3 regions of the Paenibacillus tianjinensis genome follow, and region 1 is predicted to be linked to each of the others. Evidence: riboswitches for the same ligand, from Rfam matches in the RefSeq annotation. Region 1 holds a riboswitch; each other region holds the start of a gene.
What was found. A riboswitch is a leader RNA that binds a small molecule or an ion and turns the genes downstream of it on or off. The one in region 1 is predicted to bind cyclic di-GMP.
Positions count from the first base shown of each region.

Region 1 (7,839 bases):
ATGTTCCCGCGGGAGCTGCTGGAAGCCGGACGGATCGATGGATTATCGGAGCTGGGCCTGTTCTTCAAAATTTATATTCCGACGATGAAGACTACTTACTCCGCTGCCGCAATCATTACGTTCATGTCCAGCTGGAATAACTATCTCTGGCCGCTGATCGTGCTGCAGACTCCGGAGAAACGGACCATCCCGCTGCTGATCTCCAACTTAGGCTCGAGCTACTCTCCAGATTTCGGGGTGATTATGGCCGCAGTTGTCATCTCCACACTTCCGACAGCTCTTGTCTTCTTCCTGATGCAGAAGCAGTTCGTTGCCGGTATGGTGGGATCAGTGAAATAATTATATGTTCTGAAGGAGGAAATGAAATTGGCAGTTACTCCAAGCTTGAGCTGGCTGGAAGATCCGGGTACCTTCAAGGTAAACCGGGTGGAGGCTCATTCGGACCACCGTTACTATAATAATATGGCTGAGGCAGAGGCCGATGCGCCGATGGATATGCGCTACAGCCTGAACGGGAGCTGGAAATTCAGTTATGCGCCAAATCCGGCGAGCCGTGTAGAAGCGTTTTATAAGGAAGAATATAATTGCACCGGCTGGGACAATATTCAGGTCCCCGGACATATTCAGCTGCAGGGCTACGGCCGGCCGCAATATGTCAATACAATGTACCCCTGGGATGGATTGATTGATCTCCGCCCGCCGCACATCTCTCCAGAGCATAATCCGGTCGGCAGCTATGTAAAGGAATTCCGCCTGCCGGAGAATATGGAGAACGGACCGCTTTTCATCTCCTTCCAGGGTGTGGAGTCGGCCTTCTATGTCTGGCTGAACGGCGAATTCGTCGGCTATGCCGAGGATAGCTTCACTCCGTCCGAATTTGACCTGACCCCGTTTATGCGGGCGGGCAAAAACAAACTGGCCGTTGAAGTGTATAAGCGGAGTACCGGGGGCTGGCTGGAGGATCAGGATTTCTGGCGGTTCTCCGGGATTTTCCGTGAGGTCTATTTGTACACTGTTCCGAAGGCTCATATCCGTGATCTTGAGGTGCGGGCGGAGCTGGATGATACTTATACGAAAGGCAGTCTGAACGTAACCATGCATCTGCTGAACACACCGCAGGAAGCAATCAGTGCCAAGCTTGAGCTGAAGGACCGGGACGGTGAAGTCTGTCTGAGCACCGAAGGAACCTTTAACGGACAGGAGCTTACGCTTTCCGGAGAAGTGGCAGATGTTCTGACCTGGAGTGCGGAGAATCCTTATCTCTATACGGTTTGTATCTCGCTATCCGGTGCAGACGGAGAGGTTGTGGAGGCCGTTGTGCAGAAAGCGGGCTTCCGCAGGTTCGAAATGAAGAACAAGCTGATGTGCATCAACGGCAAGCGGATTGTCTTCAAAGGCGTCAACCGCCATGAGTTCAACTGCCGCACTGGCCGTAATATCACGCGCGAAGATATGCTGTGGGATATCCGCACACTGAAGCGCAGCAACATCAACGCCGTACGCACTTCGCATTATCCGAACCAGACATTATGGTATGAGCTGTGCGATGAATACGGCATTTATGTCATCGACGAGATGAACCTTGAAACGCACGGTTCCTGGCAGAAGATGGGCGCGGTTGAGCCGTCCTGGAATATTCCGCACAATGACCCGAAGTGGCATGACATCGTGCTGGACCGTGCGATTAATATGGTAGAGCGGGACAAGAATCATCCGTCCATCCTGATCTGGTCCTGCGGTAACGAATCCTATGCAGGCCAAGTCATTCTGGATGTGGCGAACTGGTTCCGCAGCCGGGACAACAGCCGTCTGGTTCACTACGAAGGCGTGTTCTATGACCGCAATTACAATGCGACAAGCGATATGGAGAGCCGGATGTATGCCAAGCCGGCTGACATTGAGGAATATCTGAACGCTAGTCCGGACAAGCCTTATCTTAGCTGCGAATACATGCATGCAATGGGGAATTCGGTAGGCGGCATGCATAAATACACCGAGCTTGAGAATAAGTACCCGATGTACCAGGGCGGCTTCATCTGGGATTACATTGACCAGTCGATTCTGAAGAAGGACCGCTATGGTAACGAGTTCTTCGCTTACGGCGGCGATTTTGGCGATCGTCCGACAGATTACAGCTTCTGCGGCAACGGCATTGTTTATGCCGACCGCCAGTGGACACCGAAGATGCAGGAGGTCAAATTCCTGTATCAGAATTACAAGCTTGCGCCAGACCGGACAGGTATCCGGGTAATAAATGAAAGCTTGTTCGCAGGAACGGATCATCTGGCACTGGAGTACAGCCTGTACTGTGACGGTGAACTGCTTGGCAAGTGGACTACAGAGGTCAATGCTGCGCCGCAAAGTGAAGTGCTGGTTCCGATTGAGCTGCCACATACGGAAGGAACTCCGGGCGAATACAGCATTCAGGCTTCTCTGGTACTGAAGGAAGAAGAGCTTTGGGCTGAAGCGGGATATGAAATTGCCTTTGGCGAATCTGTCTTTGTTGTTGAGGAGACTGTAACAGAGCAACCAGCCGGTGAACTTAAGGTTGTGGTAGGTGATGTGCAGATCGGTGTCCTCGGTGAAGGCTTCACCGTTCTGTTCTCCAAACAGGTCGGATCGCTAGTGTCGCTGAACTACCATGGACACGAAATGATTGAGGCACCTCCGGCTCCGCTGTTCTGGCGTGCGACTACCGATAATGACAAGGGAACCCAGCTCGGGTACCATGCCGGAAGCTGGTATGCGGCAAGCCTGGCCCGCAAATGCGTTGAGGTCAGCCTTGAGCAGCAGGAAGGTGCAGTAACGGTAAGCTTCGATTACCGGTTCAGCATTCATGAAGAGCTGGCGTTCAAGACAGCTTATACCGTCTACGGTGACGGAACGGTCCGGGTAAGAACGCGTTACACCGGTGCTGCCGGTCTTCCGGATCTGCCCATCGTGGCTTTATCCTTCAAAATGTCAGCGGATTACAATCAGTCGGAATGGTATGCGATGGGGCCTGAGGAGAACTACATTGACCGTGCGTTCGGCGCCAGACTTGGTGTGTTCAGCCGGAAGGTGCAGGAGCTGCCGTCCAGGTATCTCGTGCCGCAGGAATCGGGTAACCGTACCGGTGTACGCCGTGTGAAGATTACCGATGAAGCGGGGATAGGCCTGCAAATCTCGGCTCCGGCAGCTGCACCGGTGGAATGTAACCTGTCCCCGTACACCGCGTTTGAGCTGGAGCATGCCTCACATCCGTTTGAGCTCCCGCCGGTTCATTACACAGTAGTGACGGTAGCCGGAAGACAAATGGGTGTAGGCGGAGACGACAGCTGGGGCGCACCGGTGCATAAGGAATACACCATTCCGGCCGAGCAAACCCTTGAATATGAGTTCTTCCTTTCCAGTGTGGGAATGGGAGAAGAATAGCGCAGCATAGCATTAAGTGTATTTTAAAACCACAAACCGGTCTTGGTCCTGAGTTGCAGGGAACTAAGACCGGTTTTGTTTTACAGGTAATTATAACCATGGTAAATTGATGAAGGGACAAACATCCTGCAATTAAAATCCAATAATCAAATGTCCGCGTTAAAGGTAAAATCCCCGAAAGAGGATGACACAAAGCCATGGGTCTAAAGCCGAAGATAGAAGGTCATGATCGCCAGGCTGCATAGGGATATCTATGATTAACGCAAGGACCCGAAAGGGGAACTACATGAAGAAGGTTTCAAAAACGGTAGGTACAATTATGGCTGCGGGTGCATTGCTGCTGTCAGGAACGGTGGGCTGGATGCCTGGTCCTGAAGTAGCCTCAGCAGCAGCGACAGCTGCCAAACCGCCTACCGTGGATCAAGTCATCGGCAAAGTAACGGCAGCTGCCAAAACGCTGAAGAATTTCCACCTGGATGTAATCAAGAAACAGGAGATTCAGACCGGCGGAGTGAAGGTCAGCAACACCAACACACTGAAGCTGGATATCAACCGTCTGCCGAATTTTGCAGCAGCAGGCAGCGTGGATATCAGTTTACTGGAAACATCCTACGATTTATATGCCAATGATAAGGAATTCTACTATCTTGTAGACGGAAGCGAACTTATTGCTGATTCTGAGGATACAGCCGCAGATACCGGAGAAGACGGAGAGGTTAGCAGCTCTGATGCAGTAACAGACGGCGACGGAGAGCCCATCGATCCTGATGCACAGTATTGGCTCGGACTGGAGAAGCAGGAATGGGAGTCTTTTTATTCCAAAGCCCAGTATGATCCTGCATCGATGCTGAATTCGGTCAAAAATGTTAAAAAGTCGATGAAAGTCACTACTGTCGGCACCCAGACCGTTCTGCAGGTTACGGTAACCGATCCGGCAGCGGCTAAGGGACTCATTGCCCTCTATGACCAGGAAAATCTCTGGGACGGCGAGACGCTGGAGCCGAAAAGCGCGACCTGGAAATTGTTCCTCAATACCAAGACCTGGCAGACAGAAAAGCTGACCGTTGATCTGAGTTATGCGCTGGCTTCGGACGGAACGAAAGATACATATACTACAAAAATTGAAGCTAAATATTCTAAGAACAACAAGGTTACAACGATTACAAAACCTGCTGAACTAGAATAATAGAACATTAGAGAGCATGGAGACACCCAGGTATGGCCCGGGTGTCTTTTTTTGTCTAATAGGGAGTGAAATCCAAAAATAGTGGAATTTCTCCCAATGGCAGGTGACTTATGTCCGGGGTCCCTAGGTTCTATAATATGAATGCGGTTACATAAAACCGAGTGATTAAGAAAAAAGGGGAGGCAAAGTATGAAAAGTATGAAACGTGTTTTAGTAGGAATCTCCACATTGCTCGTGATGTCATCTGCTCTCGCAGCGTGCGGCGGTAACTCAAATTCAAACTCGAACTCAAACGCATCAAGCCCAACTACAGCCCCGGCTGCAAACGCTACCGAAGCTCCGGCAAAGAGCAATGGCGAGAAAGTCACCATCAATCTCTGGAGCTTCACGGATGAGATTCCGAACATGACCAAAAAGTATCTGGAAATCCATCCTGAAGCGAATGTGGAGTTCAAAACCACGGTAATCGCTACTACCGATGGCGCTTACCAGCCGGCTCTTGACCAGGCGCTGGCCGCTGGCGGTAAAGATGCCCCGGACATTTATGCAGCTGAATCAGCATTCGTGCTCAAGTATACGCAAGGCGACGCTTCCAGCTATGCCGCTAATTATGCTGACCTGGGTCTGGATGACCAGTTAGTTAAGGATGCGGGCATTGCTCAATACTCCGTGGACATCGGCTCCAAAGACGGACAGCTGAAGGGTCTTGGCTATCAGGCAACTGGTGGTGCCTTTATCTATCGCCGCTCGCTTGCCAAGGATGTGTTTGGAACAGACGATCCTGCTACAATCAAAACCGAAATTGGCCCGGGTTGGGATAAGTTCTTCGAAGCAGCTGCCAAGGTAAAAGCTAAGGGTTATGGCATGGTATCCGGTGACGGAGACATTTGGCACCCGATCGAGAACAGTTCAGACACAGGCTGGATTGTTGACGGCAAGCTTCACATTGATCCTAAGCGTGAAGCGTTCCTGGATCTCTCTAAAAAGCTGAAAGACAATGGCTATTACAACGATACAACTGACTGGACAGAAGCTTGGTTCGCAGATATGTCCGGTTCAGGCGCTCAACCGGTATTCGGCTTCTTCGGTCCTGCTTGGCTCATCAACTATACGATGAAAGATCAAGTGAAAGATACAAGCGGCGACTGGGCTGTAACTGAGCCGCCAACAGGATTCTTCTGGGGAGGTACTTGGTTGCTTGCCAACCAACAAGTTACCAAGGATGATGCTAAGAAACAAGCCGTTGCTGACTTTATCAAATGGGTAACACTCGATACTTCCGAAACAGGCCTCCAATATTACTGGGCTAACGGCACTATGAAGGAAGGCGAGCAAGGTACTAAGGATAGCGTAGCTTCCTCCGTAGTTATGGGCAAATCCAATGGTGAAGTTCCATTGCTCGGCGGGCAGAATATGTTCGATGTATTTGTTCCAGCTAATGCTAACGCTTCCGGTAAGAACTTGACTCAGTACGATGAAACGATCAATAAGCTCTGGCGTGATCAGGTACGTGAGTACACAGCGGGCAACAAGTCCCGTGATAAAGCGCTTGAAACCTTCAAACAGCAAGTTAAAGACCAGCTTAACATTGAAAGCGAATAAGCGGTAGCAGAAGGGGCGGGCGAGTTTTTCCGCCCCTAATATCAATTAATATGAGGTGAGAGCATGCGCCGCAAAGGTGTTAACTATTCGAAATTCGGCTATATTTTTACCTTTCCATTTGTCCTGGCATTTCTGATTTTCTCGCTGTATCCCATTTTATATACGGCATTCATCGGATTCACCAATATGCAGGGACTCATACCGAAACCAATCCACGTTCTGGATAATCCTTTTCAAAACTTCAAAGATCTCCTGTTTGACAACCCTTCATTCAGGAAGTCTCTAATCAATACGGGAGTACTCTGGATTCTCAACTTTGTTCCCCAGATTATCCTCGCACTCCTGCTCACTGCATGGTTCACGAATGTGCGTCTGAACATAAAGGGTAAAGGCCTGTTCAAGGTTTTGCTCTATATGCCTAATATTATCACTGCGAGTACAATCGCCGTACTATTCAGCACTTTGTTTGCCTATCCGGTAGGCCCTGTGAATAGCTTTTTTGATATGATGGGATGGTCCCACGCACCGATTAACTTCCTTCAGGATAAGTCAACGGCACGTGGCATTGTGGCGTTCATCCAATTCTGGATGTGGTACGGTAACACGATGATCATTCTTATTGCTGGCGTTATGGGTATCAATCCTGCGCTCTTTGAATCTGCGGCGATTGATGGTGCTAACGGGTTCCAGACCTTCTTCCGCATTACGCTGCCGAGCCTGCGTACCATTTTATTGTTCACATTGATTACATCCATGGTCGGTGGTTTGACTATGTTCGATATTCCGCAGCTGTTCCTTGCAGGCGGACCGGATGACTCTACCCTCACCACTTCTATGTTTATCTACGGGCAAGCGTTCAAGGGCAGCTATCTGTACAACCGCGCTGCAGCAGCGAGCATGATCATGTTCGTGATTTCCGGGGTTCTGTCAGGATTCCTCTTCTACCTGATGCGTGACCGTGATGAAGCTAAATTGAAAAAAGCACAAAAAACTTATAGAAAAGCTGTCAAAGCGGCCGTGAGGGAGGTGTAGACCATGGAAAAAATTAAGAAAAGCAGTGCTGTTAACACAAAAATAAGCAAGACAATCATTTATATCATCTGTATCCTCTTGGCGGTGCTCAGTATTCTTCCGTTCTGGATCATGTTTGTCAATGCCACGCGCTCTACACCAGAAATCCAAAGCGGCCTTTCACTGCTTCCTTCTTCCCACTTAATGAGAAATCTGCAGGTGCTGCTCGACAAAAGCTTTGATCCGCTGCAAGGATTTATGAATTCATTTATTATTTCCACTTTTGCAACGCTTTGCACAGTCTATTTCTCGTCCTTGGCCGCCTATGGACTTGTGACCTATAAATGGAAGCTGCGCAAGCCATTCTTTACTTTCATTATTTGCGTAATGATGATTCCATCCCAGGCCAGCGCAATCGGTTTCTATCAGTTTATGTATAAACTGCATTGGACCAATAGCTTCCTTCCGCTGATTCTGCCTGCAATTGCAGCGCCTGCGGTAGTCTTCTTCATGCGCCAGTATCTGCTGGCAACGTTGTCCCATGAGATTGTAGAAGCTTCACGTGTGGATGGTTCCGGTGAAATCAAGACATTCAACCGGATTATCCTGCCGCTGATGATGCCAGC
Region 1 is NZ_CP070969.1:5,549,676-5,557,514, reverse strand. It holds gene JRJ22_RS25815 (carbohydrate ABC transporter permease) at 1-339, shown strand, start outside; gene JRJ22_RS25810 (beta-galactosidase, LacZ type) at 361-3,414, shown strand; cyclic di-GMP riboswitch class I at 3,569-3,659, shown strand; gene JRJ22_RS25805 (DUF6612 family protein) at 3,701-4,600, shown strand; gene JRJ22_RS25800 (ABC transporter substrate-binding protein) at 4,790-6,202, shown strand; gene JRJ22_RS25795 (carbohydrate ABC transporter permease) at 6,266-7,234, shown strand; gene JRJ22_RS25790 (carbohydrate ABC transporter permease) at 7,238-7,839, shown strand, end outside.

Region 2 (7,839 bases), 1.7 Mb from region 1:
GTAACGTCGATTACGAGTTCAAGCTGCTGAAGTCGGTGGTTGAGGTGAACAAGGACCAGCGGTTCATGATCATCTCGAAGCTTCATGAATCGCTGGGCAGCCTGCGCGGCGCAGTCATCGGGATCTGGGGGCTTGCCTTTAAGCCGAATACCGATGATGTCCGCGAAGCTCCAGCACGTGAAATCGTCGAAGCCCTGGTGGCGGAAGGTGCAACAGTGAAGCTGTATGACCCGATTGCTGCTGATAACTTCAGAGCAGGGTATGATCATCCGCAGCTGCGCTGGTGCGGTCTTCCGGAAGAGGCGGCAGAAGGCAGCGACGCCATCTGCCTGCTGACCGACTGGGCCCAGTTCAAGGATATCGATCTGCATCAGCTGGCCGGCAGCATGCGCCGCCAGATTCTGATCGACGGCCGCAACGTCTACTCCAAGGAGCAGATCGAAGGCACCGGGTTGGAGTACCACTCGGTCGGCCGCCCGCAGATGGGCGGATTGAGCGGTTATTCCCCAAGCGTCGCCGGGGCTGTGTAATCCAGAATCTCTTGCCCTTATGAGCGCAGCTTTAGCTGCCGCTCCGCTCCTTGCCCTATAGCTGCCGCCCAATAAGCGGCAATACCGGATCTTTATCCGGTAGCTTGGCCGGTGGTTGAAGCGAGCAAAAAAGGCGATGCTTCCAGACTGCTCGCCCGAGCAAGCAGGAGTTCTTAACCGTAAGCTGTTATGGAATGGAACGGAGAGGGATTTTGGAACTGTAGGAGCGTATGCGTCCGCCTTTGTCTCCGGATTTCAACCGCGAAGAGCGTTCAATCAGGAAATCTGGAGACAACAGCGGCCGAAAGTCCAAACATTCCTTGCAGTGACTCTCATAACAGTGTGGTCTTTAAGAATTTTTGCGAAGCCAGCAGTGCTGCTCAAAGCAGTCCATCTTTTGCATCTGCACCGAGCGGCAGCTTACAATAACAATCCGATATTTTCGCGACAACACATAAATAGGAGGGTTCACTTATGAAACTGGTACTTCTATCAGGCGGTTCTGGTAAACGGCTATGGCCTTTGTCCAATGATTCACGTTCGAAGCAATTTCTGAAGGTACTGGAAAGCCCGACGGGTGAACCGGAATCTATGGTACAGCGTGTCTGGAGACAGCTTGAGGAAGCGGGCATGACAGGTTCGTCTTATCTGGCAACGGGCCGCAGCCAGGTGGAATCGATTCAGAGCCAGCTTGGCAGCGAGGTTCCGATCATCGTTGAGCCTGAGCGCCGTGATACCTTCCCGGCCATAGCACTGACAGCAGCTTACCTGTATTCGATGGCCGGTGTTTCTCCGGACGAAACCGTCGCTATCCTGCCTGTTGATCCCTATGTAGAAGCTTCATTTTTCGATACCGTAGTCCAGCTTGAGCAGACCATGGAGGAAAGCGGCGCAAATCTGGCGCTGATGGGCGTAGTTCCTGAACATGCGTCAGAGAAATACGGATATATCATCCCTACCAGTGCTGAGGCGGGAACAAGCGGATATCTGCAAGTGAGCCATTTCCAGGAAAAACCTGACCGTGTACAAGCCGAAGGTCTGATCAGCAAAGGAGCCCTTTGGAATTGCGGGGTATTCGCTTTCCGCTTGGGTTATCTGCTTGATATTCTGCAACGCAAAGGGCTGCCGCTTAACTACGAGGAACTTCAGAAGCAGTATAAACTGCTTGCCTCCATCAGCTTTGACTATGAAGTGGTGGAAAAAGAGGAGAATATCGTGGTTCAGCCTTATGCAGGCTTCTGGAAGGACCTGGGTACCTGGAACACGCTGACCGAAGAAATGAGCAGCAATCTGGTAGGAAAAGGTGTTGTCACGGCCGATTCTGAGGGGACCTGCCTGATCAATGAGCTGGATATTCCGATCACAGTCATCGGGGCGAAGGACTTAATTATCGCCGCCAGCCCGGATGGCATCTTGGTTACGCATAAAGCGGAAAGCCCGCGGATCAAAGAAGTATTGAAGTCTTACGAGCAAAGACCGATGTTCGAGGAACGCCGCTGGGGCCATTACAAGGTCATTGATTATGTGAAGTACGATGAGGGCAATGAAGTCCTGACTAAGCGGATTTTTATTGAAGAGGGCAAGAACATCAGCTACCAGCTGCACCGCAAACGCAGTGAAATCTGGACCTTTGTAAGCGGGGAAGCCAGTATTGTGATTAACGAGAAAATGCATAATGTGAAGGCTGGCGATGTGGTTCGCATCCCAGAAGGCACCAAACATGCGATCCTTGCGCTGACGGATGTGGAGTTTATCGAAGTGCAGACCGGATCCGAGCTGGTGGAAGAGGATAATATCCGAATCACCTTGGACTGGAAGGATATAGCATTGCACCAGTTCATTTCGTAGGCCTAAATAATCTATTTAACCAATTGTTACAAATCCAAAACAGGTATTTAGAACCATTTATTAAGAAATCTTCATTTTTGCTATAAACCTACAACTTAATAGAGTCGATACTTACGGTAAGAAGGAGAAATCCTTCCAAAACGACAAAGGCAAACCTACTCGAAAGATAGGGACGCAAAGCTATAGGGCCTCTTAAAAGTGGCAGCCTGGCTACCGAAAGGAAGATCATTTTGAAAACTTACCGTAAGTTTCGTTTGTTGTCCGCCGTGTTGTCTCTGGCTGTGTTTTTGTCCGCCGTACCGCTTGGACTAGGATTTGCACCTTCCTCGGTTAAAGCAGCTTCAAGTACAGCTGTGCCAGTTAATCCGGACGCTTCAGCTGAAGCCGTCAAGCTCCTCGATAGTCTGTATTCTATTTCCGGAAAAGGAATTATTTCAGGCCAGCATGATTATCTGGAGAGCCCGGATGAATTTAGCAACAAGCTGAAAGGAACAAGCGGACAATATGCCGCACTTCACGGATATGAGCTGGGAGTTATCAGCGGACAATCCGAAAGCACCGCCGCAATGCAACGGAAGAATGTAGTCAATAGTGCGATCAACTGGTCTAAATCCGGCGGTATCGTAGCCATGACTTTTCATGAGAATCTGCCGGGCACTACGTATGATTGGGCTAATGTGCAGAAATCATTGACACAAGCAGAGTTTAACAAATATATAACACCAGGTACGGCACAGTACAACGCACTGATTGCCGATCTCGATAAAGTTGCAGTTTCACTCAAAAGCCTGCGGGATGCAGGAGTCCCCGTACTTTGGAGACCTTACCATGAGATGAACGGAGACTGGTTCTGGTGGGGAAAGAAGACCAACTTCGCCGGACTGTGGAATATTATGTATGACCGGTTTGTTAACTATCATAAACTTAACAATCTGCTGTGGGTATGGAATCCGAATGCTCCGAATGCCTGGTCTGATCCCTATGAGCTGACCTATCCTGGTGCGAATAAGGTCGATGTACTTGCAGCTGACATATACAATAATGATTATATGAATAAATATTATGACAGCCTGGTCAGTCTGGCTGCCGGTAAACCGGTTGGCATCGGTGAGAATGGCGAGATGCCGAGTATAGCTAAGCTGCAGCTATCCCAGAAGAATTACGTTTATATGATGAACTGGGGAAAAATGCTCTATGATAACAACAGCACGACTACAATCACAAGCTTTATGAATGACAGCTACACCCTGACCCGGGATGAATATAAGGCATGGACAGTCCCTGGTGCAACGGCAACGCCGACAGCAACGCCAACAGCGACACCAACGGTAGCGCCAACAGCGACACCAACAGTAGCGCCAACAGCGACACCAACGGCAACGCCTACAGCGACACCAACTCCAACGGTAGCACCTACAGCTACACCAACGCCGACCTCCTTACCTGAAAATACATTGCAGGCACCGGTACCGCTGGTAAACGGGCTTACAGGTGAATATTTCAAGAATATGACGCTGTCCGGCACGCCTGTGCTGGTACGCAATGATAGTTTACTTAATTTCAACTGGCGTCAGGCATCACCGGATGCTTCATTGCCTGTAGATATTTTTTCCGTACGCTGGACCGGTCTGATTAAGCCTTCTTATAGTGAAACCTATCAATTCTATACAACATCGGATGATGGTATTCGTGTCTATGTGAATGGAACGGCCGTTATCGACAGCTGGATGAAACAGAGCGGTACCGAGCGTACCGGAAGCATTGCCCTGAAAGCAGGACAGTATTATGACATTAAAGTAGAATATTATGAAAATGCCGGTGACGCCAATATCCGGATGATGTGGCAGAGTCCAAGCCAGGCCAAAGTAACCGTTCCTTCAAGCGCATTGTTCTTAAAAAGCTCCATATCATCTATAAATACTGTTGAATCGTCATTAATGACGAATTCGCTGGCCATGGTACAGACAGTAACAGTGTCGCCAGCGCCGACAGCAACGCCAGCGCCGACAGCAGCACCAACGCCGACAGCAACGCAAGCGCCGACAGCAGCTCCAACGCCGACAGCGGCACCAACGCCAACAGCGGCACCAACGCCAACAGCAACGCCAACGCCAGCGCCGACAGCAGCACCTGCGGTCAACGGGCTGCAAGGGGAGTATTTCAACAATATGCAGCTGGCGGGAACTCCCGCAGTTGTACGCACCGATGCGGTTCTTGACCTCAACTGGCGTTTGGGCTCGCCGGATGCGGCAATCGGAGTGGATTTCTTCTCCGTACGCTGGAGCGGTAAAATTAAGCCGCTGTATAGTGAGACGTACCAAATCTATACCTCTTCAGACGACGGTGTCCGTGTCTGGGTCAATGGCAGTCTCATCATCGACAGCTGGGTGAAGCAGAGTGGAACCGAACGCATGGGAAGCATAAACCTGCAGGCAGGACAGTTATATGATATTAAAGTGGAATATTATGAGAACCAAGGGGATGCAAGAGCGAAGCTGATGTGGGAAAGCCCGAGCCAGTTAAAGGGGACTGTCCCAACAAGCGCCTTGTTCCTACCTTCTGCTTCCTAAAATAAGCGATCGGCAGTCTGTTATATCACCGCCGTCACTGATGCTGGTTAAGCCGTTACAATACTAAATCCTCAAAAGTCCACCTATTAGGGCCCTGCTTACCAGCAGGGCTACTAAGCTATAGGCCTCAGTTGGCTGCAAAGTGACTGTCCTGCTAAGGGAACCGTCACTTGCTTCATAGAGGTTTAACGGCTGGAGAAAGGAGTTAACATTGAACACTAACCGCAAGTTCCGGCTATTTACGACGATTTTGCCTATTATCTTCATTCTCTCTTTACTGCCCTGGTCGGAGGTACGCAGCCTTCCTGTTACCCGGACTGTGTCTATCCCGGCAGCAGTGAATACTCCGATCAATCCTAACGCTTCCCAGGAGGCGGCCGATTTGCTGACCTATCTATCGAATCTCAGCGGTAACGGCATGATTTCAGGACAGCATGACTATCTGGAAAGTCCTGATGAATTCAACAATAAGCTGAAAAAGGCCACCGGGCAATCTGCTGTTTTGCACGGTTATGAGCTTGGAGCAATCAATAATCAATCGGAATCGGCCATTAAGCGGCAGCGTAAGGCTGTGGTGAACAGTGCAATTAAATGGCATAAGGGCGGAGGCATTGTAGCGATGACCTTTCATCAGAACCTGCCCGGCACTTCTCCGGAATGGGCCAATGTGCATATGAGTCTCAGCCAGGAGATGTTTGATGCCTATGTGACTCCGGGAACAGCACAATATAAGAATCTGATTGCCGATATTGACGAGATTGCCGGGTATCTGGAAGATCTTCAGGATGCCGGAGTACCGGTTCTGTGGCGTCCCTATCATGAAATGAACGGAGACTGGTTCTGGTGGGGGAATAAAGACAACTTCACTAAGCTCTGGGACATCATGTATAACCGTTTAACAAACACGCACAAGCTGAACAATCTGTTATGGGTATGGAACCCTAATGCACCTAATGAATGGTCGGATGACTTTGAACCCTATTTTCCCGGATCGGGAAAAGTGGACATTCTGGCGGCAGATATTTATAACAATGACTTCAAGCAGTCCTATTATGAGAATCTGCTGAAGCTGGCAGACGGAAAGCCTATCGGCATCGGGGAAAGCGGAGAGCTCCCAGACCCTGTTATATTGTCTCAAACCCAAAGTAAATGGGTATATACCATGACATGGGGGAAAATGCTGACTGAAAAAAATGATCTGCAGAAAATCAAAAATTTTATGAATGATAATTACATCGTTTCCCGCGATGATTATATTATTATGCTCGCCAGCAATCCGAACACGAAGCCTTCCGCTTCGACCAAGGGATTAAGGGCGCAATATTTCAACAATATTGACCTGTCCGGCGGAGCACAGCTGATTCGTAATGACAACAAGATTGACTTCAACTGGCATGGGGACGCTCCGGCAGTCGGCCTTGGGAAGGATCTCTTCTCGGTTCGCTGGACCGGATCGATCATGCCGATATATAGTGAGAGATATACGTTTACGGCCTCTTCGGATGACGGAGTGCGGCTCTGGATTGACGATAAACTGGTGATTGACAGCTGGAAGAAGCAGAGCGGCGTCGGACGTGAGGGAAGCATCGAGCTTACCGCCGGAACCTCATATGCTATTAAAGTGGAGTACTATGAGAATCGCGGGGACGCCAATATCCGTTTATTGTGGAAGAGTGCCAGCCAGAAGCAGGGGGTTATCCCCAAAAGTGCATTAACCCTCCCTAAGTAACCTAATCTAGCTTTACGACTTATTAGCAGACACCCCAGAAGAAAGCGAGGACAAAGGAATGAGGACTAAGAAAAAAACAACCAGACCTCTAAAGTTACTACTAAAATTTGCGGCATTAACCATCTTGTTTCTTATGTCCGTTTCTGTCTTCGGAGATGATGGGACGAAGCGGGGCGAAGTGGAGGTAGACATGACTAAGTTGTCCTCAGCGGCTGATGCAGGTCCGGCTTTGCCGGACGGCAATGTACTGTGGCAGCTGGGGCAGCGTGATGGATCTGCCGGAGAATTTGCAGCTTTCGGTTCCTCAGACGCTAAAAAGACTTATAATGCTGTCTCTACCGTAGCCAAGGCCGCTGAGCTGAAAAGCGTTCCTTCGGGCCTGCGGGGAGACACCAACCCTGAATTGATTATTACGTATAATTTGAATAAGATCCCGGCGAACGGGGTCTTATTTCGCGTAAGTATTCTCGATGCATACAAATCCGTTCCGCAAATGAGTGTCTTCTCCAATCATCAGCTGTCAGGCATGATCCAGATTGCCGGCGTTGCCGGGACGGACAGCAAATATACTTTCCGCAAAACGTATGAACTCTATATCCCGAAGGAACAGCTGGTGCAGGGCATTAACGAGCTGAAGCTGCGGACTACACGCGGTATTTATTCCTCAAGTATGGAAGATAAGTACGACTGGTGGACCTGGGATTCCTTAAGTCTCGAATCGCTGAATGCCCCAATTAAGGAGCCGATTCACGGCAGCTATACACTGACCGGCACAATGGTCAACAACAAGCAGTTTTATTTTGATGAAGGTGCGGTTACTCATTTGCCTTACATCATGAAGTGGCTTGGCGTGGCATACAGCGGCAACATTATGCGCACCAGCTGTGCCAGCGATGTCGGCCGCTCCTGCTCTAACATGGAGGATTATTACAAAGTGCTTAGGGATTACAATATGCAGTCAGTTGCCCTGTATCTGTACACGGGAGATATTAAGCTGAAGGCTGACGGTTCGCTGCCGGAAGAGGCAGAGAAGAAGCTGACTGATTATTTTAGGCAATACGGCTCATACTTTCAGTATTATGAAGTCGATAATGAGCCAGGCCTGTTCAATCGTTCAAAAGCTGTCAATCTGGCGATCGCCGATTGGCTGAATAAGAAAGGC
Region 2 is NZ_CP070969.1:944,750-952,588, forward strand. It holds gene JRJ22_RS04065 (UDP-glucose dehydrogenase family protein) at 1-530, shown strand, start outside; gene JRJ22_RS04070 (sugar phosphate nucleotidyltransferase) at 1,005-2,378, shown strand; cyclic di-GMP riboswitch class I at 2,517-2,596, shown strand; gene JRJ22_RS04075 (PA14 domain-containing protein) at 2,609-4,948, shown strand; gene JRJ22_RS04080 (glycosyl hydrolase) at 5,160-6,677, shown strand; gene JRJ22_RS04085 (discoidin domain-containing protein) at 6,868-7,839, shown strand, end outside.
Region 2: it holds a riboswitch for cyclic di-GMP, as region 1 does, so the genes downstream of both, JRJ22_RS04075 (PA14 domain-containing protein) here and JRJ22_RS25805 (DUF6612 family protein) in region 1, are expected to answer to the same signal.

Region 3 (7,839 bases), 1.3 Mb from region 1:
CCTCCTGGACGGTTCCCGGCTGGGCTTCTATAGTGGGTGTCAATTTATTATTTAACGGTATCGTGCTGATGCTGCTTGGGGTAATTGGAGAATATATCGGACGTATTTATGATGAATCCAAGGATAGACCGCTCTATATCGTGCGCGAAACCAAGGGCTATCATGACGGAGAGATTGACGACAAGCGAGAGGATAATTACGATGGCAGGTAAGAAGCTGAATGCGGGAGTTATCCAGTTTTTAAAATTCAATGCCGTGGGGCTGCTGAATACACTGATTGATTTTGCAGTATTTACCCTGCTTCATTCACTGGGAATGATCAATACCCCGGCGCAGATTATTTCTTATAGTGCAGGTACAGCAAACAGCTTCGTTTGGAATAAAAAAGTGACTTTTCGTGACCGCAACGCTGGCAAGAAGGGATCTGACAGGCTGCAGCTGGTGAAGTTTATCGTACTCAATCTGGTGGTGCTTGGAATTTCAGTACTGCTGATGCATCTTCTTACAGACAGCTTCGGGATTCAGGTATTGATTGCCAAGGTACTCGTTACGTTCGTCACTGTGATTATCAATTTTTTCGGAAGCCGCATGTGGGTTTTTTAAGACAAATATTAGAACAGGGCTTGCCCGGTTCCAGACTAACGGGGTGATGAATATGCGGAAGTTTTCCTATTTGATTATACTGGCCGGAATCCTTGTCATGCTGTATCCGAAAGCGAACGAGTGGTATAACGACAGACAGCAGGAAAAATTGCTGGCAGAGGCTGAGCAGGCCTATAGTGAGGTTGTCCCAACGGCTGAACCGGATCTGAAAAAGCCGTACGCCGAGGTCACCCAGCTTTTGGCAGATGAATCAGCGGATGAGGAACAGGTGCAGCCATCAGCACAGCCCTCTCCGGAGATTAAGGTGGGCGGTAAGATTATCGGAATTATCCAGATCGACCGGATTGACTTGAAGCTGCCTGTCTTAGAGGGGGCGACCAAATCTAATATGAAGCATGCTGCTGCCCATATGAAGGAGACGGCTCCGCTCGGCGAAGTCGGAAATGCAGCCATTGCCGCTCACCGGTCAAGAACTACGGGGAGACTGTTCAACCGGTTAAATGAAGTGAAGATCGGTGATATGATCTCAATCAAAACGAGTGCAGAAGAATACCAATACAAGGTTTATGATATTTCTGTAGTAGAGCCGACGGATGTATCGGTGCTGAATGGGGATAACATGAATAAAATCCTAACTCTGATTACTTGTGATCCGCTGGTAAATCCGACACACCGCCTGATAATCCACGCAAAATTATCCTGAATTTGAGGCTGGGGAGAATTGACCCGAAATATGATAAATTTTAGTGGAAAGTGTTAGAAATCTAGCAATTTGGGGCTTGTATAAAGATGACAATATGATACTATATAACTATAAAAGCTATACACGATAACGGCAAACCTATCGAAAGGTAGGGACGCAAAGCTAAAGGGCCTTCCCGAAAGGATGGCAGCCAGCTACCGAATGAAGGGCTTTTTTTGTTTGCTTTTTTAAAGTGAATCTAGCATTTATTGGTAGATGAGAGAACAGATAAAGCTACAACGATAACGGCAAACCTATCGAAAGGTAGGGACGCAAAGCTAAAGGGCCTTCCCGAAAGGATGGCAGCCAGCTACCGAAAGGGGTTTTATCCAATGAAAAAGTTCTATTTTATGTTATTAACCTTGTTTGTAGTAGTCACATCAGTTCAGACAAGCCCAGCTACGGCCGCAACAGCAGATTCGAGCTGGTTGAATACAACGAAATTGGATCAGGGAGTTGTCGCAGTTTCTTATGAGGTACCTACAGACAAACGCATTAAGGTCATGATCACCAAGGACGGCAACAGCTACACTTATAACTTATATGCTTTCCAATCTACGGAGTCTTTCCCGCTGCAACAAGGTAATGGAACCTATAAAGTGTCTATTCTTGAGAATACAAGCGGCAACAAATATAAAGTAGTTTCTTCTGAGAATGTAGAACTTAACCTGAGCAATGCCAACGCCGTATACTTGAGTTCCGTACAGAACGTGAAATGGAGCTCTTCCGATAAATCTGTATTGAAAGCTAAACAGCTTACACAAGGACTGACTACAGATGAAGCAAAGGTAAAAGTCATTTATAACTACATCGTTGCAAATGTGAAGTATGATTACCAGCTGGCTGCAACTGTTACACAGGATTATATCCCGAAGAACGACAACACATTACTCACCAAAAAAGGAATTTGCTATGATTATGCTTCGCTATTTGCTACCATGCTGCGCAGTGAAGGGATTCCGACAAAATTGGTAATGGGCAATACCAGTTATGTTTCAACGTATCATGCTTGGAATGAAGTACTGCTTAACGGTAAATGGGTAACAATCGATACAACAGTTGACGCTGGATTGGCTAAGAACAGTAAAGAAACAGCACTGATCAAAGTAGCGAGCAAATATAGCGCTGCAAAATTTTATTAATAATTCATTATATAAATCCTAGACAATACGTAAGATAACTTGCTTAAAGATTAAGCAGGTTATCTTTTTTAGTTAAGGGGGTTGCTTTTCAATAGGTATCTGCGGTATTATAGGTAAGCGTTGTTAGAGCGCACAAAAGTTTGGCTGAAATGACTGAATAAGAAATTTCAAAAAAAACTTGCGTTTCTAAATCAAACGTGATATATTATAAGAGTTGCTGGTGATGAGCTAATGGTCACTGACAACGAGCTTGATCTTTGAAAACTGAACAACGAGTGAGTATCTGGAGATCACCTCGGTGAGATCCAAAATTAGAGAATGCAAATTCTCGTCAGATGTTTCAAAATGAGCAATCGCTCTTTCTAAATACCAATTTGGAGAGTTTGATCCTGGCTCAGGACGAACGCTGGCGGCGTGCCTAATACATGCAAGTCGAGCGGAGCTTATCCTTCGGGATAAGCTTAGCGGCGGACGGGTGAGTAACACGTAGGCAACCTACCCCTCAGACTGGGATAACTACCGGAAACGGTAGCTAATACCGGATAATTCCTTTCTTCTCCTGAAGAAAGGATGAAAGGCGGAGCAATCTGCTACTGAGGGATGGGCCTGCGGCGCATTAGCTAGTTGGTGAGGTAACGGCTCACCAAGGCGACGATGCGTAGCCGACCTGAGAGGGTGAACGGCCACACTGGGACTGAGACACGGCCCAGACTCCTACGGGAGGCAGCAGTAGGGAATCTTCCGCAATGGGCGAAAGCCTGACGGAGCAACGCCGCGTGAGTGATGAAGGTTTTCGGATCGTAAAGCTCTGTTGCCAGGGAAGAACGTCCGGTAGAGTAACTGCTACCGGAGTGACGGTACCTGAGAAGAAAGCCCCGGCTAACTACGTGCCAGCAGCCGCGGTAATACGTAGGGGGCAAGCGTTGTCCGGAATTATTGGGCGTAAAGCGCGCGCAGGCGGCTATTTAAGTCTGGTGTTTAAACCTTGGGCTCAACCTGGGGTCGCACTGGAAACTGGATGGCTTGAGTACAGAAGAGGAAAGTGGAATTCCACGTGTAGCGGTGAAATGCGTAGATATGTGGAGGAACACCAGTGGCGAAGGCGACTTTCTGGGCTGTAACTGACGCTGAGGCGCGAAAGCGTGGGGAGCAAACAGGATTAGATACCCTGGTAGTCCACGTCGTAAACGATGAGTGCTAGGTGTTAGGGGTTTCGATACCCTTGGTGCCGAAGTTAACACAGTAAGCACTCCGCCTGGGGAGTACGGTCGCAAGACTGAAACTCAAAGGAATTGACGGGGACCCGCACAAGCAGTGGAGTATGTGGTTTAATTCGAAGCAACGCGAAGAACCTTACCAGGTCTTGACATCCCTCTGAATCCTCTAGAGATAGAGGCGGCCTTCGGGACAGAGGAGACAGGTGGTGCATGGTTGTCGTCAGCTCGTGTCGTGAGATGTTGGGTTAAGTCCCGCAACGAGCGCAACCCTTGACTTTAGTTGCCAGCAGGTAAGGCTGGGCACTCTAGAGTGACTGCCGGTGACAAACCGGAGGAAGGTGGGGATGACGTCAAATCATCATGCCCCTTATGACCTGGGCTACACACGTACTACAATGGCCGGTACAACGGGAAGCGAAACCGCGAGGTGGAGCCAATCCCAGCAAAGCCGGTCTCAGTTCGGATTGCAGGCTGCAACTCGCCTGCATGAAGTCGGAATTGCTAGTAATCGCGGATCAGCATGCCGCGGTGAATACGTTCCCGGGTCTTGTACACACCGCCCGTCACACCACGAGAGTTTACAACACCCGAAGTCGGTGGGGTAACCCGCAAGGGGGCCAGCCGCCGAAGGTGGGGTAGATGATTGGGGTGAAGTCGTAACAAGGTAGCCGTATCGGAAGGTGCGGCTGGATCACCTCCTTTCTATGGAGAATCGTTTCCTGCAATGGAAACATTCAAATCTTAAATCTAACCGGTCGGTTAGTTACTCACTCGTTGGTCAGTTTTGAGAGTTTAAGCTCTCTACTTGATCCTTGAAAACTGGATACCGAAACGAATTTGCGTTTTAGAACATTCTTTAAGCTGAACTTGTGTAAACAAGTTTCAATTATAGCAATGCTGGCGATTTTCCTAACGGAAAACGCATGGTTAAGCTAATAAGAGCACACGGAGGATGCCTAGGCGCCAGGAGCCGACGAAGGACGTGGCGAACAACGAAACTGCCTCGGGGAGCTGTAAGCAAGCTTTGATCCGGGGGTGTCCGAATGGGGAAACCCAGCTGTGGTAATTCGCAGTTACTCACACCTGAATACATAGGGTATGTAGAGGCAGACCAGGGGAACTGAAACATCTAAGTACCCTGAGGAAGAGAAAACAATAGTGATTCCGTCAGTAGCGGCGAGCGAACGCGGAACAGCCTAAACCAAGGGGCTTGCCCCTTGGGGTTGTGGGACGTCTCACATGGAGTTACAAAGGAATATGGTAGGTGAAGAGGTCTGGAAAGGCCCGCGATAGAGGTAAAAGCCCTGTAACCTAAACTGTATTCCCTCCGAGACGGATCCCGAGTAGTGCGGGGCACGTGAAACCCCGTATGAATCCAGCAGGACCATCTGCTAAGGCTAAATACTACCTGGCGACCGATAGTGAAACAGTACCGTGAGGGAAAGGTGAAAAGCACCCCGGAAGGGGAGTGAAATAGAACCTGAAACCGTGTGCTTACAAAAAGTCAGAGCCCGTTTTAGGGGTGATGGCGTGCCTTTTGTAGAATGAACCGGCGAGTTACGTTTAACATGCAAGGTTAAGGTGAGAAGCCGGAGCCGCAGCGAAAGCGAGTCTGAATAGGGCGACTAAGTATGTGGACGTAGACCCGAAACCGTGTGATCTACCCCTGTCCAGGGTGAAGGTGCGGTAACACGCACTGGAGGCCCGAACCCACGTATGTTGAAAAATACGGGGATGAGGTGGGGGTAGCGGAGAAATTCCAATCGAACTCGGAGATAGCTGGTTCTCCCCGAAATAGCTTTAGGGCTAGCCTCGGTGAATGGAGTGGTGGAGGTAGAGCACTGATTGGGTGCGGGGCCCGCAAGGGTTACCAAGCTCAGTCAAACTCCGAATGCCATTTACTTCTTGCCGGGAGTCAGACAGTGAGTGCTAAGATCCATTGTCAAAAGGGAAACAGCCCAGACCATCAGCTAAGGTCCCCAAGTGTGTGTTAAGTGGGAAAGGATGTGGAGTTGCACAGACAACCAGGATGTTGGCTTAGAAGCAGCCACCATTGAAAGAGTGCGTAATAGCTCACTGGTCGAGTGACTCTGCGCCGAAAATGTAACGGGGCTAAACACACCACCGAAGCTATGGCTAGATGCTTTGCATCTGGGGTAGGGGAGCGTTGTATGTGGGTTGAAGGTGTACCGTAAGGAGCGCTGGACAGCATACAAGTGAGAATGCCGGTATGAGTAACGAAAAGATCAGTGAGAATCTGATCCGCCGAAAGCCCAAGGTTTCCTGAGGAAGGCTCGTCCGCTCAGGGTAAGTCGGGACCTAAGGCGAGGCCGAAAGGCGTAGTCGAAGGACAACAGTTTGAAATTACTGTACCACCGTAATCCGCTATGAGCGATGGGGTGACGCAGGAGGGTAGTGACGCGGACTGATGGATGTCCGTCTAAGCAGTGAGGCTGGTGTGTAGGCAAATCCGCACACTATTAAGGCTGGGCTGTGATGGGGAGCGAAAATTACAGTAGCGAAGGTCATGATCTCACACTGCCAAGAAAAGCCTCTAGTCAGGAGAAGGTGCCCGTACCGCAAACCGACACAGGTAGGCGAGAAGAGAATTCTAAGGCGCGCGGAAGAACTCTCGTTAAGGAACTCGGCAAAATGACCCCGTAACTTCGGGAGAAGGGGTGCCTCGGTAGGGTGAATAGCCCGAGGGGGCCGCAGTGAAAAGGCCCAAGCGACTGTTTAGCAAAAACACAGGTCTGTGCGAAGCCGCAAGGCGAAGTATACGGGCTGACGCCTGCCCGGTGCTGGAAGGTTAAGGGGAGTGGTTAGGGGTAACCCGAAGCTATGAACCGAAGCCCCAGTAAACGGCGGCCGTAACTATAACGGTCCTAAGGTAGCGAAATTCCTTGTCAGGTAAATTCTGACCCGCACGAATGGCGTAACGACTTGGGCGCTGTCTCAACGAGAGATCCGGTGAAATTTTAATACCTGTGAAGATGCAGGTTACCCGCGACAAGACGGAAAGACCCCATGGAGCTTTACTGCAGCTTGATATTGAATTTGGGTACGATCTGTACAGGATAGGTGGGAGCCGTAGAGGCAGGAGCGCAAGCTTCTGCGGAGGCGCCGTTGGGATACCACCCTGATCGTATCTAGGTTCTAACCTGGTACCCTAAGCGGGTACGGGGACCGTGTCAGGCGGGCAGTTTGACTGGGGCGGTCGCCTCCTAAAGAGTAACGGAGGCGTTCAAAGGTTCCCTCAGAATGGTTGGAAATCATTCGAAGAGTGCAAAGGCATAAGGGAGCTTGACTGCGAGACCTACAAGTCGAGCAGGGACGAAAGTCGGACTTAGTGATCCGGTGGTACCGCATGGAAGGGCCATCGCTCAACGGATAAAAGCTACCCTGGGGATAACAGGCTTATCTCCCCCAAGAGTCCACATCGACGGGGAGGTTTGGCACCTCGATGTCGGCTCATCGCATCCTGGGGCTGAAGTAGGTCCCAAGGGTTGGGCTGTTCGCCCATTAAAGCGGTACGCGAGCTGGGTTCAGAACGTCGTGAGACAGTTCGGTCCCTATCTGTCGTGGGCGCAGGAAATTTGAGAGGAGCTGTCCTTAGTACGAGAGGACCGGGATGGACGTACCGCTGGTGCACCAGTTGTTTCGCCAGAAGCATGGCTGGGTAGCTACGTACGGACGGGATAAGCGCTGAAAGCATCTAAGCGTGAAGCCCCCCTCAAGATGAGATTTCCCAATACGTAAGACCCCTTGAAGACGACGAGGTAGATAGGTTGGAGGTGGAAGTGCAGTAATGCATGGAGCTGACCAATACTAATCGGTCGAGGGCTTATCCAAATTTCGAAGAACGCAGATTCGTTTCGGATTCAGTTTTCAGGCGATTAAGCCTGCCGTTTGGTGGCGATAGCGGAAGGGTTCCACGCGTACCCATCCCGAACACGACCGTTAAGCCTTCCAGCGCCGATGGTACTTGGACCGAAGGGTCCTGGGAGAGTAGGACGCCGCCAAGCACATCAAGCCATTGTTGAGTCATCGACAATGGTTTTTTTGTGTCTTTTAGTAATGGGGATAAGTGTCATGGGAATGGAATGATGAAGCATTGGGTTGCTATTATAACTAT
Region 3 is NZ_CP070969.1:572,196-580,034, forward strand. It holds gene JRJ22_RS02510 (glycosyltransferase family 2 protein) at 1-212, shown strand, start outside; gene JRJ22_RS02515 (GtrA family protein) at 202-603, shown strand; gene JRJ22_RS02520 (class D sortase) at 656-1,306, shown strand; cyclic di-GMP riboswitch class I at 1,428-1,508, shown strand; cyclic di-GMP riboswitch class I at 1,583-1,663, shown strand; gene JRJ22_RS02525 (transglutaminase-like domain-containing protein) at 1,678-2,487, shown strand; rRNA gene JRJ22_RS02530 (16S ribosomal RNA) at 2,859-4,406, shown strand; rRNA gene JRJ22_RS02535 (23S ribosomal RNA) at 4,630-7,556, shown strand; rRNA gene rrf (5S ribosomal RNA) at 7,613-7,729, shown strand.
Region 3: it holds a riboswitch for cyclic di-GMP, as region 1 does, so the genes downstream of both, JRJ22_RS02525 (transglutaminase-like domain-containing protein) here and JRJ22_RS25805 (DUF6612 family protein) in region 1, are expected to answer to the same signal.